DNA from 2 places in the Geoalkalibacter subterraneus genome. Region 1 is predicted to be linked to the other one. Evidence: predicted binding sites of a transcription regulator. Region 1 holds the regulator's gene; the other holds the start of a gene.
What was found. Region 1 encodes HrcA, which represses chaperone genes, less so after heat shock. Its sites were predicted from a motif close to TGTTAGCACTCNNNNNNNNNGAGTGCTAACA; they were not measured.

Region 1 (6,322 bases):
ACTGGGCCTACCGCAAGGGCAGCCGCGCTTTCGTGCTGGTCGCCGACCGGGTATTCAACGGTATCAACAGTTGGGCCGAGCGTGTTCTGGGCTGGCAGTTGACCGGACTTCTGGCGAGATTTGCCAGCGACCCGGGCGCGAGTATTCAGAAATACTGGGTGCGTCTGACGGCCGAATACAGCGGAACCCGGGAGCGCGAGGAGCTGATGGAGGAGATTGACCGCCGCAGCCGCACGGCAACCTATCCCATAGGAATCCTGGTGTTGTTTGCAGTTTCGCTGCTGGCGCTGATGTCGATTCTGTTTATCCTGTTCTGAACCGTTCACCCCTGATGGAAGGCAGATGTCGATGAAAAAACTTATGCTGGCCATCGACGGCTCTCCCCAGTCCCTGCGTGCCGCGGAGTATGTCGCAGAGGTAGTGCCTCATATCCCCGACATCGGAATCGTGCTTTTTTCAGTTGTCAGCGGGCTGCCGCCCGACGCCGAGATTGCCCTGGACGCCTCGCCGCCGCCAGAGCACGAACTGCACGGCTATGAGGATAAGCGTGACGAACTGCAGTCGCTGCACGCCCAGGTCGTCAGGATCACTGAGCTGTTTGCCGGCAAAGGGCTTGCCGGTGATGATCTGGAGGTCTGCTGCAGGCCGATGCGTCACGGGGTGGCTGAGGATATCCTGGAGGAGGCCCGTGCACGGGGGTGCGATACCGTCGCGGTCGGTTCCCGGCATCTCTCCAAGGTCATGTCGCTGCTGCAGGGCAGTGTTTCAGCCAACCTGGTACACAAGGCGGATGCCCTGACGCTGTGGGTGGTCGGCTAAGCTGGCTTTTCCCATGTCGGGTCTTTACATTCATATCCCTTTCTGTCTGCGTAAATGCCCCTACTGCGATTTTTTCTCGGTAGAAGACGTCATCCCCGCAGATTATCCCCGCCGGCTCTGCCGCCATCTTGAACTGGCCGCATCGCGACTGCCGCAGCGCAGCGCCTTTCAAACCATTTTTTTCGGCGGCGGCACTCCCTCACTCATGCCTCCGGCCCGGATGGGCGAGGTTCTTGACCGAGCGGCTGACCTGTTCGGCATTGATGCCGATGCGGAGATCTCCATGGAGGCCAACCCGGGGACGCTGACCCTGGGCGATTTGCAGGATTTTCGTGCCGCCGGGATCAACCGTCTGTCTCTGGGCGTTCAGTCGCTCCACGACGCCTCCCTGCAGCGCCTCGGCCGTATCCACGATGCGCAGCAGGCCCGGTCCGCCTGTACGCTGGCGCGCCGGGCGGGCTTTGACAACCTGGGGCTCGATCTGATGTTCGCCCTGCCGGGGTCTACACTGGCTGCGCTTGAAGCTGATATAACGGCCTTTCTTGAGCTTGAACCCGACCACCTCTCCTGCTATGGCCTGACCGTGGAGGAGGGAACCCCCTTCCACCGGCAATTCTCCCGGGGGCATCTGCCACTCCCCGATGAAAACGACTATGCTGCAGCTTTTGAGCTGCTCCACGCGCGGCTCACCGCCAGGGGATTTTCCCATTACGAGATCTCCAATTACGCTCGTCCGGGGCGCCAGTGCCGTCACAACCTGCGTTACTGGCAGCGTAGGAGCTACCTTGGCATCGGCCCCGGAGCTCATTCTTTCTACGCCGTGGAATGGGGCGAGCGCTGGTCGGTGCCCGGCGACCTGGACCTCTACCGCTCCCGTCTGCGGCAGGGAAGCGATCCGGCAGAGCGGATCGAAACTTTCGACCGGCGAGGTGCCATGGTTGAAACGCTCTATCTTGGGCTGCGTACCGCTGAAGGGGTGGATGTCCGGTTGTTTCAGGAGCGTTTCGGGGACAGCATTGAAGCACTCTTTCCCGAGGCGGTTCAGCGTTGCGGCTCCTATCTGCGGCAGGACGGAGATCGGCTGCACTTCACCTTGCAGGGCTGGCTGCTCTACGACCATCTCATCTCCTTATTTTTGTAGGAAATTTTCTCTAATTTTTTCCATTTTCGCCGCCTTGACAAAGCAGGGGGTGGTTGTTATGTTGTTCTCGGTTAGCACTCGAGGCAAATGAGTGCTAACCTGTTTGTCAGAGGCCGGGAGATCTCCGGCTTCAGGTTTTTGGGGGATTTTTATCATGACCGAAGCGCTCAATGAAAGAAGCCGCAAGATACTTGAGGCGATCATCGAGGATCATATCGCTTCGGCGGAGCCGGTAGGGTCACGTGCCATTACCCGCCGGCACGGCATTGCTCTGTCTCCGGCAACGGTGCGCAACGTCATGTCCGACCTGGAAGAGATGGGGTACCTTGTCGCGCCCCACACCTCCTCCGGCCGAATCCCGACGGAGAAAGGGTACCGTTTTTACCTCGACTCCCTGCTGCAGGTGCGCGCCCTGACCGCACAGCAGAAAGAGCGTATCCGCCGCTACTACCAGCGCCGTGGTCTGCGCGCGGACGAACTGCTGCGTGAAGCAGGCCGGGTGCTGAGCAACATCAGTCATTACACCGGCATCGTCATGGCGCCGCAGTTTACTGCGTCCGTGTTCCGGCATATTGAGTTCGTGCGCCTGTCCCACGGGCGCATCCTGGTGATTTTCGTCAGCGAAAGCGGCCTGGTGCAGAACAAGATCATTGAAACCAAGGAAGATCTTTCCCCGCAAGATCTTGAAGGTCTCAACAACTATCTCAACCAACGTTTCGCCGGCTTGCCTATCGGCGAGATCAAGCAGCGTCTGCTGCAGGAGATGACGCAGGAAAAAGCCCTTTACGACAAGCTGTTTGCCCGCTTCATGGGGCTGTTCGAAGCAGCTCTCGCTGACGAGAGCCGTGAAGTCTTCATTGAAGGGGTCAGCCGCATGCTCGAGCAGCCGGAATTCAGCGACCTGGAACGGATGAAGCGGCTCTTTCAGGCTTTTGAGCAGAAAAGCACCCTGGTCGAGTTTCTCGACAAGTGCCAAAAAAGCCAGGGGGTACAGATCTTCATCGGAAGCGAAACCTCGTATCGTGAAATCGAGGGGTGCAGCCTGATTACGGCGTCCTATCACAGCGGTGACGGCACCATCGGCACCCTTGGCGTGATCGGCCCGACCCGCATGGCCTATTCACAGGTCATTCCGGTCGTCGACTATACGGCCCAGCTGGTCAGCCAGCTGCTGGAATCAGAGAACGAATAGGAGATTTTTTATCGTGTCCAAGAAGAAAAAAGACAGTCAACAGAGTGAGGCGCGGCAGCCTGATGCCGTGATTCCCGAGGCCGAACCGGTCGAGGAAACGCCCGGGGGTGCCGAGAGCGAGAGCACGCAGAATGCCGGCGCAGGGGAGCTCGAACTGGAGCAGGCGCGCGAGGAAGCCCAGCGTAACTACGACCAGTATCTGCGCATTGCCGCTGATCTTGAAAATTTTCGCAAGCGTGCCCAGCGAGAGAAAGAGGAGCTTTCCAAGTTCGCCAATGAGCGTATCCTGCGGGAGATCCTGCCGGTTGTCGATAACCTCGAGCGCGCCGTCGAGCACGCTCGCCAGGAAAGTTCCAGCGGTGAAGGCTTGCTGGAAGGGGTTGAGATGACTCTCACCCAGTTCGGCAAAGTCCTGGAAAAATTCGGAGTGACGCCGGTCAGAAGTATCGGCGAACCTTTTGATCCTGCGCGCCATGAAGCGGTGGGACAGCTTGAAACGGCTGAGCATGCCCCCAATGTTGTCGCGCAGGAGTTGCAGAAGGGGTATCTGCTGCATGAGCGGCTGCTGCGCCCAGCCATGGTCATGGTGGCCAAACCCCCGGCAGATAACGCACAGAATGAAAAAAGCGGGAAGGCCTGATTTTCCTGCACACTGAAAAAGCAACGTAATTTAAAAGGAGGATATACACTATGAGTAAAGTTATCGGCATCGATCTGGGGACCACCAACTCCTGTGTGGCGGTCATGGAAGGCGGCGAGCCTGTCGTCATCGCAAACGCGGAGGGTTCCCGCACCACCCCCTCCATGGTGGCTTTCACCGAAAGCGGCGAACGGCTGGTCGGCCAGCAAGCCAAGCGCCAGGCGGTCACCAATCCGGAAAACACCCTGTTCGCCATCAAGCGCCTGATCGGGCGTAAATTTGATTCGGAAGCGGTGCAGAAGGATATCAAGATCAGCCCTTTCAAGATCATCAAGGCGGATAACAACGACGCATGGGTGGAGGTGCGGGGCAAGAAATACAGCCCGCCTGAAATCTCTGCCATGATCCTGCAGAAAATGAAGCAGACCGCCGAGGACTATCTGGGCGAGACGGTGACCGACGCGGTTATCACTGTGCCGGCCTACTTCAATGACTCCCAGCGCCAGGCCACCAAAGACGCCGGCAAGATCGCGGGACTCAATGTTCTGCGCATCATCAACGAGCCCACCGCAGCAGCCCTGGCTTATGGACTGGACAAGAAGAAAGATGAGAAGATCGCCGTTTTTGACCTCGGCGGGGGTACTTTCGATATTTCCATTCTCGAACTCGGCGACGGGGTATTCGAGGTCAAGTCCACCAACGGCGACACCTTTCTTGGCGGCGAAGACTTTGACCAGCGCATCATCGACTACGTTGCGGACGAGTTCAAAAAGGAGCAGGGGATTGATCTGCGCGGCGACAAAATGGCCCTGCAGCGCCTCAAGGAAGCCGCCGAAAAAGCCAAGTGCGAACTTTCCAGCTCGGTGGAGACCGACATCAATCTGCCCTTCATCACCGCAGATCAGAGCGGACCAAAACATCTCAACATCAAGCTGACCCGCTCCAAGCTCGAGAGCATCTGTGCTGAGCTGCTCAACCAGTTGGTCGGACCCTGCAAGACCGCTCTCAAGGATGCCGGCCTTTCACCCTCCGATGTCGACGAAGTTATCCTGGTCGGCGGCATGACCCGCATGCCTGCGGTGCAGAAAAAAGTGCAGGAGATCTTCGGCAAGCAGCCCAGTAAAGGGGTCAACCCGGACGAAGTTGTGGCCATCGGCGCAGCCATTCAGGGCGGCGTGCTCAAGGGCGATGTCAAGGATGTGCTGCTGCTCGATGTCACGCCTCTGTCTCTCGGCATCGAGACGCTCGGCGGCGTAATGACCAAGCTGATCGAGAAAAACACCACCATCCCATGCCGCAAGAGCCAGATCTTCTCTACTGCGGCCGACAATCAGCCGGCGGTTTCGGTCCACGTGCTGCAGGGCGAGCGCGAAATGGCTGCCGACAACAAGACCATCGGCCGTTTCGAGCTGGTCGGCATTCCGCCGGCGCCGCGCGGCGTGCCTCAGATCGAGGTCACCTTCGATATCGACGCCAACGGCATTCTGCATGTCTCGGCCAAGGACCTCGGTACCGGCAAGGAGCAGTCGATCAAGATCACCGCGTCCTCCGGCCTGTCGGAAGAAGAGATCGACCGCATGGTCAAGGATGCGGAAAGCCATGCCGGCGAGGACAAGAAGAAGCGTGAGCTGATCGAAGCCCGCAACCAGGCCGACGGTCTGGTCTACACGACTGAGAAATCCCTCAGCGAGCACGGCGACAAGGTCGATGCTGAAACCAAGGAGAAGATCCAGGGGGCCCTGGACAATCTTAAAAAGGCGATGGAAGGTGACAGCGCCGAAGAGATCCAGTCCAAAACCCAGGAACTGGCCCAGGTTTCGCACAAACTTGCCGAGGTCATGTACTCCCAGGCCCAGGAAGAAGGGCAGGCCGGAGAGGGTGAAGCCCAGGCCGGCGCTGAGAGCGCCAAGGATGACAATGTCGTCGACGCCGAATTTGAAGACGTGGACGAAGACGAAAAGAAGAAATAACCAGGCCGCATTGCGTGCGGTGTGAACCTTAATCTGGCTCGACGGGAGCCGGGAGATTCTCCCGGCTCCCTTTTGCCGTGTGCGGACTTGATGTTCACCTGCGGCGGAAGGGCCACGCCCGAGAGGTAATTCAGTTTGGCTAAACGAGATTATTACGAGATTCTTGGGGTCAATCGCAACGCCAGCGAGACCGAAATCAAAAAAGCCTACCGCAAGCTCGCTCTCAAGCATCACCCTGATAAAAATCCGGGGGATAAAGAGGCTGAGGAGGTCTTCAAGGAGGCGTCGGAGGCCTACGCGGTGCTGTCCGATAGCCAGAAGCGGGCCCAGTACGACCAGTTCGGCCACGCGGGCATGAACGGTGGCGGTTTCAGTGAAGGTTTCGGCGGGTTTGGCGGCGGCAGCCCCTTTGAAGACATCTTCGGCGATATCTTCGGCGACATTTTCGGAGGAGGTAGCGGCGGAGCGCGCCGCGGGCGTGGCCGCCGTGGGGACGACCTGCGCTACAATCTGACCATCAGCTTCGAAGAGGCCGCTTTCGGTCACGAGACCAATATCGA
Region 2 (6,322 bases), 230 kb from region 1:
GGTGACCTTGGTGGGGTCGATGATGCCCGCCTTGAGCAGGTCGGTGTAGGTGTCGTTGGCCGCATCGAAACCGATGGCACCGGTTTCGCCCATGAGCTTGTTGACCACGATGGAGCCTTCCATGCCGGCATTGCTAGCGATCTGGCGCAGCGGCTCTTCGAGGGCGCGACGCACGATCTGGACGCCGAATTTCTGCTCGCCTTCGACCTCGACTTTATCGAGAGCGGCAATGGCGCGCAGCAGAGCCACACCGCCACCGGGGACGATACCTTCTTCCACGGCAGCGCGGGTCGCGTGCAGGGCGTCTTCGACGCGGGCTTTCTTCTCTTTCATCTCGGTTTCAGTAGCTGCGCCGACTTTCACCACGGCTACGCCGCCGACCAGTTTGGCAAGACGCTCCTGAAGCTTCTCGCGGTCGTAGTCGCTGGTGGTTTCCTCGATCTGGGCGCGGATCTGCTTGACGCGTGCCTCGATGTCGGCTTCAGCGCCGGCACCGTCGATGATGGTGGTGTTGTCCTTGTCGATGACGATGCGCTTGGCGGTGCCGAGCATGTCGATGGTGGCGTTCTCGAGCTTGAAGCCGATCTCTTCGCTGATGACCTTGCCGCCGGTGAGCACGGCAATGTCTTCGAGCATGGCTTTGCGGCGGTCGCCGAAGCCGGGAGCCTTGACGGCGGCAATGTTGATGGTGCCGCGCAACTTGTTGACGACCAGAGTGGCCAGCGCTTCGCCTTCAACATCCTCGGCGATGATCATCAGGGGGCGGCCCTGCTTGGCCACCGGCTCAAGAACCGGCAGCAGGTCACGCATGTTGCTGATCTTCTTGTCGTGGATCAGGATCAGGGCGTCTTCCAGCACCGTTTCCATGCGCTCGGCATCGGTCACGAAATAGGGGCTGAGGTAGCCGCGGTCGAACTGCATCCCCTCGACGGTTTCGAGAGAGGTTTCCATCGACTTGGCTTCTTCGACGGTGATGACCCCTTCCTTGCCGACCTTCTCCATGGCTTCGGCGAGGATGTTGCCGATGGTGGCGTCGCCGTTGGCGGAGATGGTGCCGACCTGGGCGATTTCGGTGTGGTCCTTGATCGGCTTGGACAGCTCTTTAAGGCTGCCGACAGCGCATTCAACGGCCTTGTCGATGCCGCGCTTGATCTCCATGGGACTGTGGCCGGCGGTGACCAGCTTGACGCCTTCGCGATAGATGGCCTGGGCCAGCACGGTCGCAGTGGTGGTGCCGTCGCCGGCGACGTCGGAAGTCTTCGAAGCAACTTCCTTGACCAGCTGTGCGCCCATGTTTTCGAATTTGTCTCCCAGTTCGATCTCCTTGGCGACGGTCACGCCGTCCTTGGTGATCAGGGGAGCGCCGAAGGATTTTTCAATCACCACGTTGCGCCCTTTAGGGCCGAGAGTCACCTTGACGGCGTTGGCCAGGGTGTTGACCCCTTTGAGAATGCGGGCACGGGCGTCCTGCCCGAATTTGATTTCTTTTGCTGCCATATTGAAATGTCCTCCTTAGTGTAGATTGACTGACGACCAGTTGTGAAAGGCGTGAATTACTCAATGATGCCGAGGATGTCGTCCTCGCGCATCATCATGTATTCCTTGCCTTTGATTTTGATTTCGGTGCCGGCATATTTGCCGAACAGCACTTTGTCGCCGACCTTGACGTCGAGAGGGATGACCTTGCCGTCTTCGGTCTTCTTGCCGTTGCCAACGGCGATGACCTTGCCCTCCTGGGGCTTTTCCTTGGCGGTGTCGGGGATGATGATTCCGGAAGCCGTTGTGGTTTCTTCCTCGACCCGTTCAACAATGATACGGTCCTGCAGAGGCCTGATGTTCATGATGCGTGTTTCTCCTTTCTGCGAGTAAGGATATGCGGGCTGTGCCCGTGAGGATGTCGACCTTGCTTTGTTAGCACTCATCTGGAGTGAGTGCTAACGATAGGCCTAAATATAATCAGCGTGAAAACAATGTCAAGGGGGGAATTGGCAAAAATGTGACGAGGGTCGTGAGATGACGGCGGGTTCAGACTCTTTTTATCGATCCATCAGCGCCTGCCACAGGCTGTCTGCCAGCCTGTGGGCGACACGCTGAGCGATCTCCTGGCGTTTTTCAGGCAGTGCGGCCTGGTCGTGGTCGAAGTACAACAAGTCGCTGTCATGGATCGTCAAGGTGGAATCCTCGTTCCCGGGCTGAAACAGCTGCAGACGCGCCTGTATCTGGATGGTCGTGGAGCCGCCGCCGCTGTCCTCCAGAAATCCGTAGAGTTCGCCGGTGAGGTAATGGTGCCGTGCGAGCTGTCCGCCGTCGATTTCGGCTGGGATTTTTTTCAGGATTACGAAAGAGTAGCTGTTTTCAGGTGACTGCTCGCCGCGCAGATTGAGTTCGTCGACAAACGTATCGAACAGTGGATCGGCGACCGGGGCGGGGACCATGACGGTGCGAAAAGGCGCAATATAGATGACTTGAGTGTCGGGGCGCAAAACAAACCCCGCTTTTTTCTCCACCGTGGTTGACTCGGCGGCACATGCGGCAAGGCAAAGCGTTGAGAGCAGTGCAAGCAGCCGGACGATCATTGACTGAAACTCCTTTCGGCTGAAAATTCGAACAAATGGCCCGAGCGTGGGCCATGCTAGCCGGGTGAGGCCTGCAATGTCAATTGCTCCAGAATCGGCTCCTGAGGTTCTCTTTTCCACAGCAATGCGATTTTGATTTGGTCCGGTCGACAAAAGAACCGATAATGATTATTCTTTGCCTGACAACTGACAACTGACAACTGACAACTGACAACGGAGCACCAGATGCATAAAAAACTTTTTATTCCCGGTCCAGTGGAAGTCTCCCCCGATGTCATGGAAGCCATGTGCGCCCCTATGGTCGGACACCGGATGGCGGAGTATGCCCAGCTGCATGAAAAAGTGACGCGGGGATTGAAGACCCTGCTCAATACCGAGGATCCCGTGTTTCTCTCGACCTCGAGCGCTTTCGGGGTGATGGAGGGCGCGGTGCGCAACCTGGTGCAGAAACGTTGTGCCTGCTTCGGCAACGGCGCCTTCAGTACCAAATGGCATGACGTCACCCGCCGCTGCGGCATCGAGGCGGATCTGTTCAGCGCCGAATGGGGGCAGCCGATCTCCGCAGAGATGGTTGACCAGGCCCTGGCCGGTGGGAAATACGATGCCATGACCCTGGTGCACAATGAAACGTCCACCGGCGTCATGTCGCCGCTGGCGGAAATCGCCGAAGTGATGAAGAAGTACCCGGATGTTTCTTTTATCGTCGATACGGTCTCCTCCATGACGGCGGTCCCGCTTGATCTGGCCGCGCTGGGCACCGATGTCTGCCTGGCCGGCGTTCAGAAGGCGTTTGGCCTGCCGCCGGGGCTGGCCGTCTTCGCGGTTTCGCCCCGGGCTCTCGAAAAGGCCCGCAGCACGCCCAATCGCGGGTATTATTTTGACTTCGAGGAGTTTGAAAAGAACGACCTGAAGCACAACACTCCCAGCACCCCCTGCATCAGCCTCATCTACGCTATGGCGCACCAGCTCGACAAGATGTTTGCCGAAGGGCTGGCCGCGCGCTACGCCCGCCATGCGCAGATGGCCGACACCACCCGGCAGTGGGTGCAGCAGCAGGGATTCTCCCTGTTCGCCGCCGAAGGGGCGCGCTCGCAGACCCTGACCTGCGCCTGCAATGATGAGCGCACCGACCTGGAGCGGCTCAAGAAGCTCGCCGGGGAGCAGGGTTATGCCATCGATAACGGCTACGGCAAGATCAAGAACAAAACTTTTCGCATCCCACACATGGCCGACATGACCATGGCTGACCTGCAGGAACTTTTTACCCTGCTGGAGTCGCTGCTCCCTAAAGTGCGCCCCTGATGCAATGTCGGTAGAACTTCTTGATCGACGTTGAATCGCGCAGGTGGACAAGTCTCGTCCTCGGACCTCGGCGGCGATGCGGGTTGACTTGGCTTTTGCGCTGAACGTATCATTGAGGATTGAACCCTTGCCGCAATTCGTCTTTTTTGCACGAGTTGCCGAAATGGGAGTCCCTTAAATTATGGCTATTCGAAAAATACTGCATTATCCCGATCCTGTGCTGCGGCAGAAGTCTGAAACCGTTGACGAGGTCGACGACGAGATTCGCACGCTGGCCGATGACATGGCGGAAACCATGTATGCGGCGCCCGGAGTCGGCCTGGCCGCGCCCCAGGTGGGCGTGCTCAAACGGGTCATTGTCCTTGACTGCGCCGGCGACGACGATCAACGGCGCCTTATCTGTGCCGTCAACCCTGAAATCCTTTCTCTTGAAGGCGAAATCTGCGAGGAGGAAGGCTGTCTGTCGGTGCCGAGCTATTACGCCAAGGTCACACGCAGCCCGCGAGCGCGAGTCCGCTACCTCGACCTTGATGGACAGCAGGTTGAACTGGACGCTGAAGGACTCCTGGCGGTGGCCTTCCAGCACGAGATCGAACATCTCGACGGGGTGTTGTTCATCGATCACCTCTCCCCACTGAAAAAGAGCCTGTTTAAAAAGAAGTATAAAAAGATTCTGGAGCAGAAGCAGGAGGAGTTGTGATCGACGCCAAGGATATCCGCACCGTTTTCATGGGCACGCCTGCGTTTGCCCTGGCCACCCTTGAGGGACTGATCGATGCCGGCCTCGATTTGGTCGGGGTCTATACCCAGCCTGATCGGCCTAAAGGGCGAGGCAAAAAAACAGCCCCGCCGCCGGTCAAAGAGCTGGCGGAGCAGCATGGCATCAAAGTGTTTCAGCCCGACAAGTTGAGACGGCCTGAGGTTGTCGACGAATTGCGCGCCCTGGCGCCCGACCTGATCGTGGTGGTGGCCTACGGGCAGATTCTTCCCAAGAGCGTCCTGGAAATTCCGCGCTTCGGCTGCATCAACGTGCATGCCAGCCTGCTGCCGCGTCATCGCGGAGCGGCCCCCATCAACAAGGCGATCATGGATGGCGACACCGAAACAGGGATCACCACCATGCTGATGGACGAGGGGCTCGATACCGGTGATATGCTGGTCAAGAAGGCGATTCCGATCGGGCCTGACGAAACAGCCGGAGAGCTTCACGACCGCCTGGCCCTGCTGGGGCGCGAGACCATCGAGGAGACCCTGACCCAGCTTCGGGCGGGAACGCTCCAGCCGCAGAAGCAGGACGATGCGTTGAGCACCTACGCGCCGATGCTGAAAAAAGGCGATGGGCTTATCGATTGGACGCAGGATGCGCGAATGCTGCACAACCAGGTGCGTGGCCTCGACCCCTGGCCCGGGGCTTATACCTATTTCAACGGCGAGGTGCTGCGCATCGCCCGCACCCAGGTCGTGGCGGGCTGCGGCGAGCCGGGCCGGGTGATGGCTGCGGACCAGTCAGGCATCAGGGTGGCCTGCGGCGAAGATTTTCTGAGTATAGGCGAACTCCAGCTTCCCGGTAAGAAACGTCTCAGCGCCGCTGATTTTCTGCGCGGCCGGGCGGATCTGAAACCGGGCACGCAACTCGGCTAAGGTTTTTTAGTGGTGGATTTTTCCCGGGCGCAAGCGCCTTTTCGGCCTCGCAAGCGGCTGTTCATCGGCCTGCTGGCCGGCGCGTGCGTCCTGATGTTTATTCTTGGCGTCCTGATGTGGTGGGTTCCCAGTGTCGGGTTGAGCAGCATTCATCCGATTCTGCCGCTGATTCTCGGACTGGTGCTGGCCTCTGTCGGGGCCGTGGTGTTCGGCGGCCTCGCCCTGCTGGTCATGACGGTATTGACGGGGCGTGATCTGCTGCTCTCCGAGCGCCTGCGCGGACTGGTGATCAAATACCTGTTTCCGGCCATTATCGGGCTTGGACGTCTGCTGCGGCTGGATCGCGATACCCTGCAGCAGTCGTTCATCGCTTTGAATAACCAGCTGGTGCGTGCCAAAAAAATACGGGTCGACACCACGCAGGTGCTGATTCTGCTGCCGCACTGCATTCAACTGTTCGACTGCGGTATCAAAATTACCGGCGATGTGAGTAAATGCAAACAGTGCGGACAGTGTGACATCAGCGGCCTGCTTGAGCTCTCTCGCGAGCGGGGGATCGATATCGCGGTGGCTACCGGCGGCACGCTGGCACGCAAGATTATCGTCGAAAAGAGGCCGCAGTTGATCGTTGCCGTTGCTTGTGAGCGCGACCTGACTGCCGGCATTCGCGACGCCTACCCCCTGCCGGTGATCGGCATCCTCAATCACCGGCCCAACGGCCCCTGCATCAATACACACGTAGTTTTCCAGCAGGTGCGCGAAGCCATCGATGAGTGCGTCGTCTCTTGAATTTCCCAAAATGA

Region 2: the regulator HrcA is predicted to act here: its motif matches at 1,910-1,940, upstream of groES (co-chaperone GroES).

The regions. Positions count from the first base shown of each region.
Region 1 is NZ_CP010311.1:82,125-88,446, forward strand. Features, by position in the region: gene GSUB_RS00405 (Na(+)/H(+) antiporter subunit D) at 1-317, shown strand, start outside; gene GSUB_RS00410 (universal stress protein) at 349-819, shown strand; gene hemW (radical SAM family heme chaperone HemW) at 833-1,960, shown strand; gene hrcA (heat-inducible transcriptional repressor HrcA) at 2,115-3,152, shown strand; gene grpE (nucleotide exchange factor GrpE) at 3,166-3,792, shown strand; gene dnaK (molecular chaperone DnaK) at 3,843-5,762, shown strand; gene dnaJ (molecular chaperone DnaJ) at 5,898-6,322, shown strand, end outside.
Region 2 is NZ_CP010311.1:312,901-319,222, forward strand. Features, by position in the region: gene groL (chaperonin GroEL) at 1-1,497, opposite strand, end outside; gene groES (co-chaperone GroES) at 1,554-1,841, opposite strand; gene GSUB_RS01530 (hypothetical protein) at 2,037-2,576, opposite strand; gene GSUB_RS01535 (pyridoxal-phosphate-dependent aminotransferase family protein) at 2,802-3,878, shown strand; gene def (peptide deformylase) at 4,060-4,578, shown strand; gene fmt (methionyl-tRNA formyltransferase) at 4,608-5,519, shown strand; gene GSUB_RS01550 (DUF116 domain-containing protein) at 5,532-6,308, shown strand.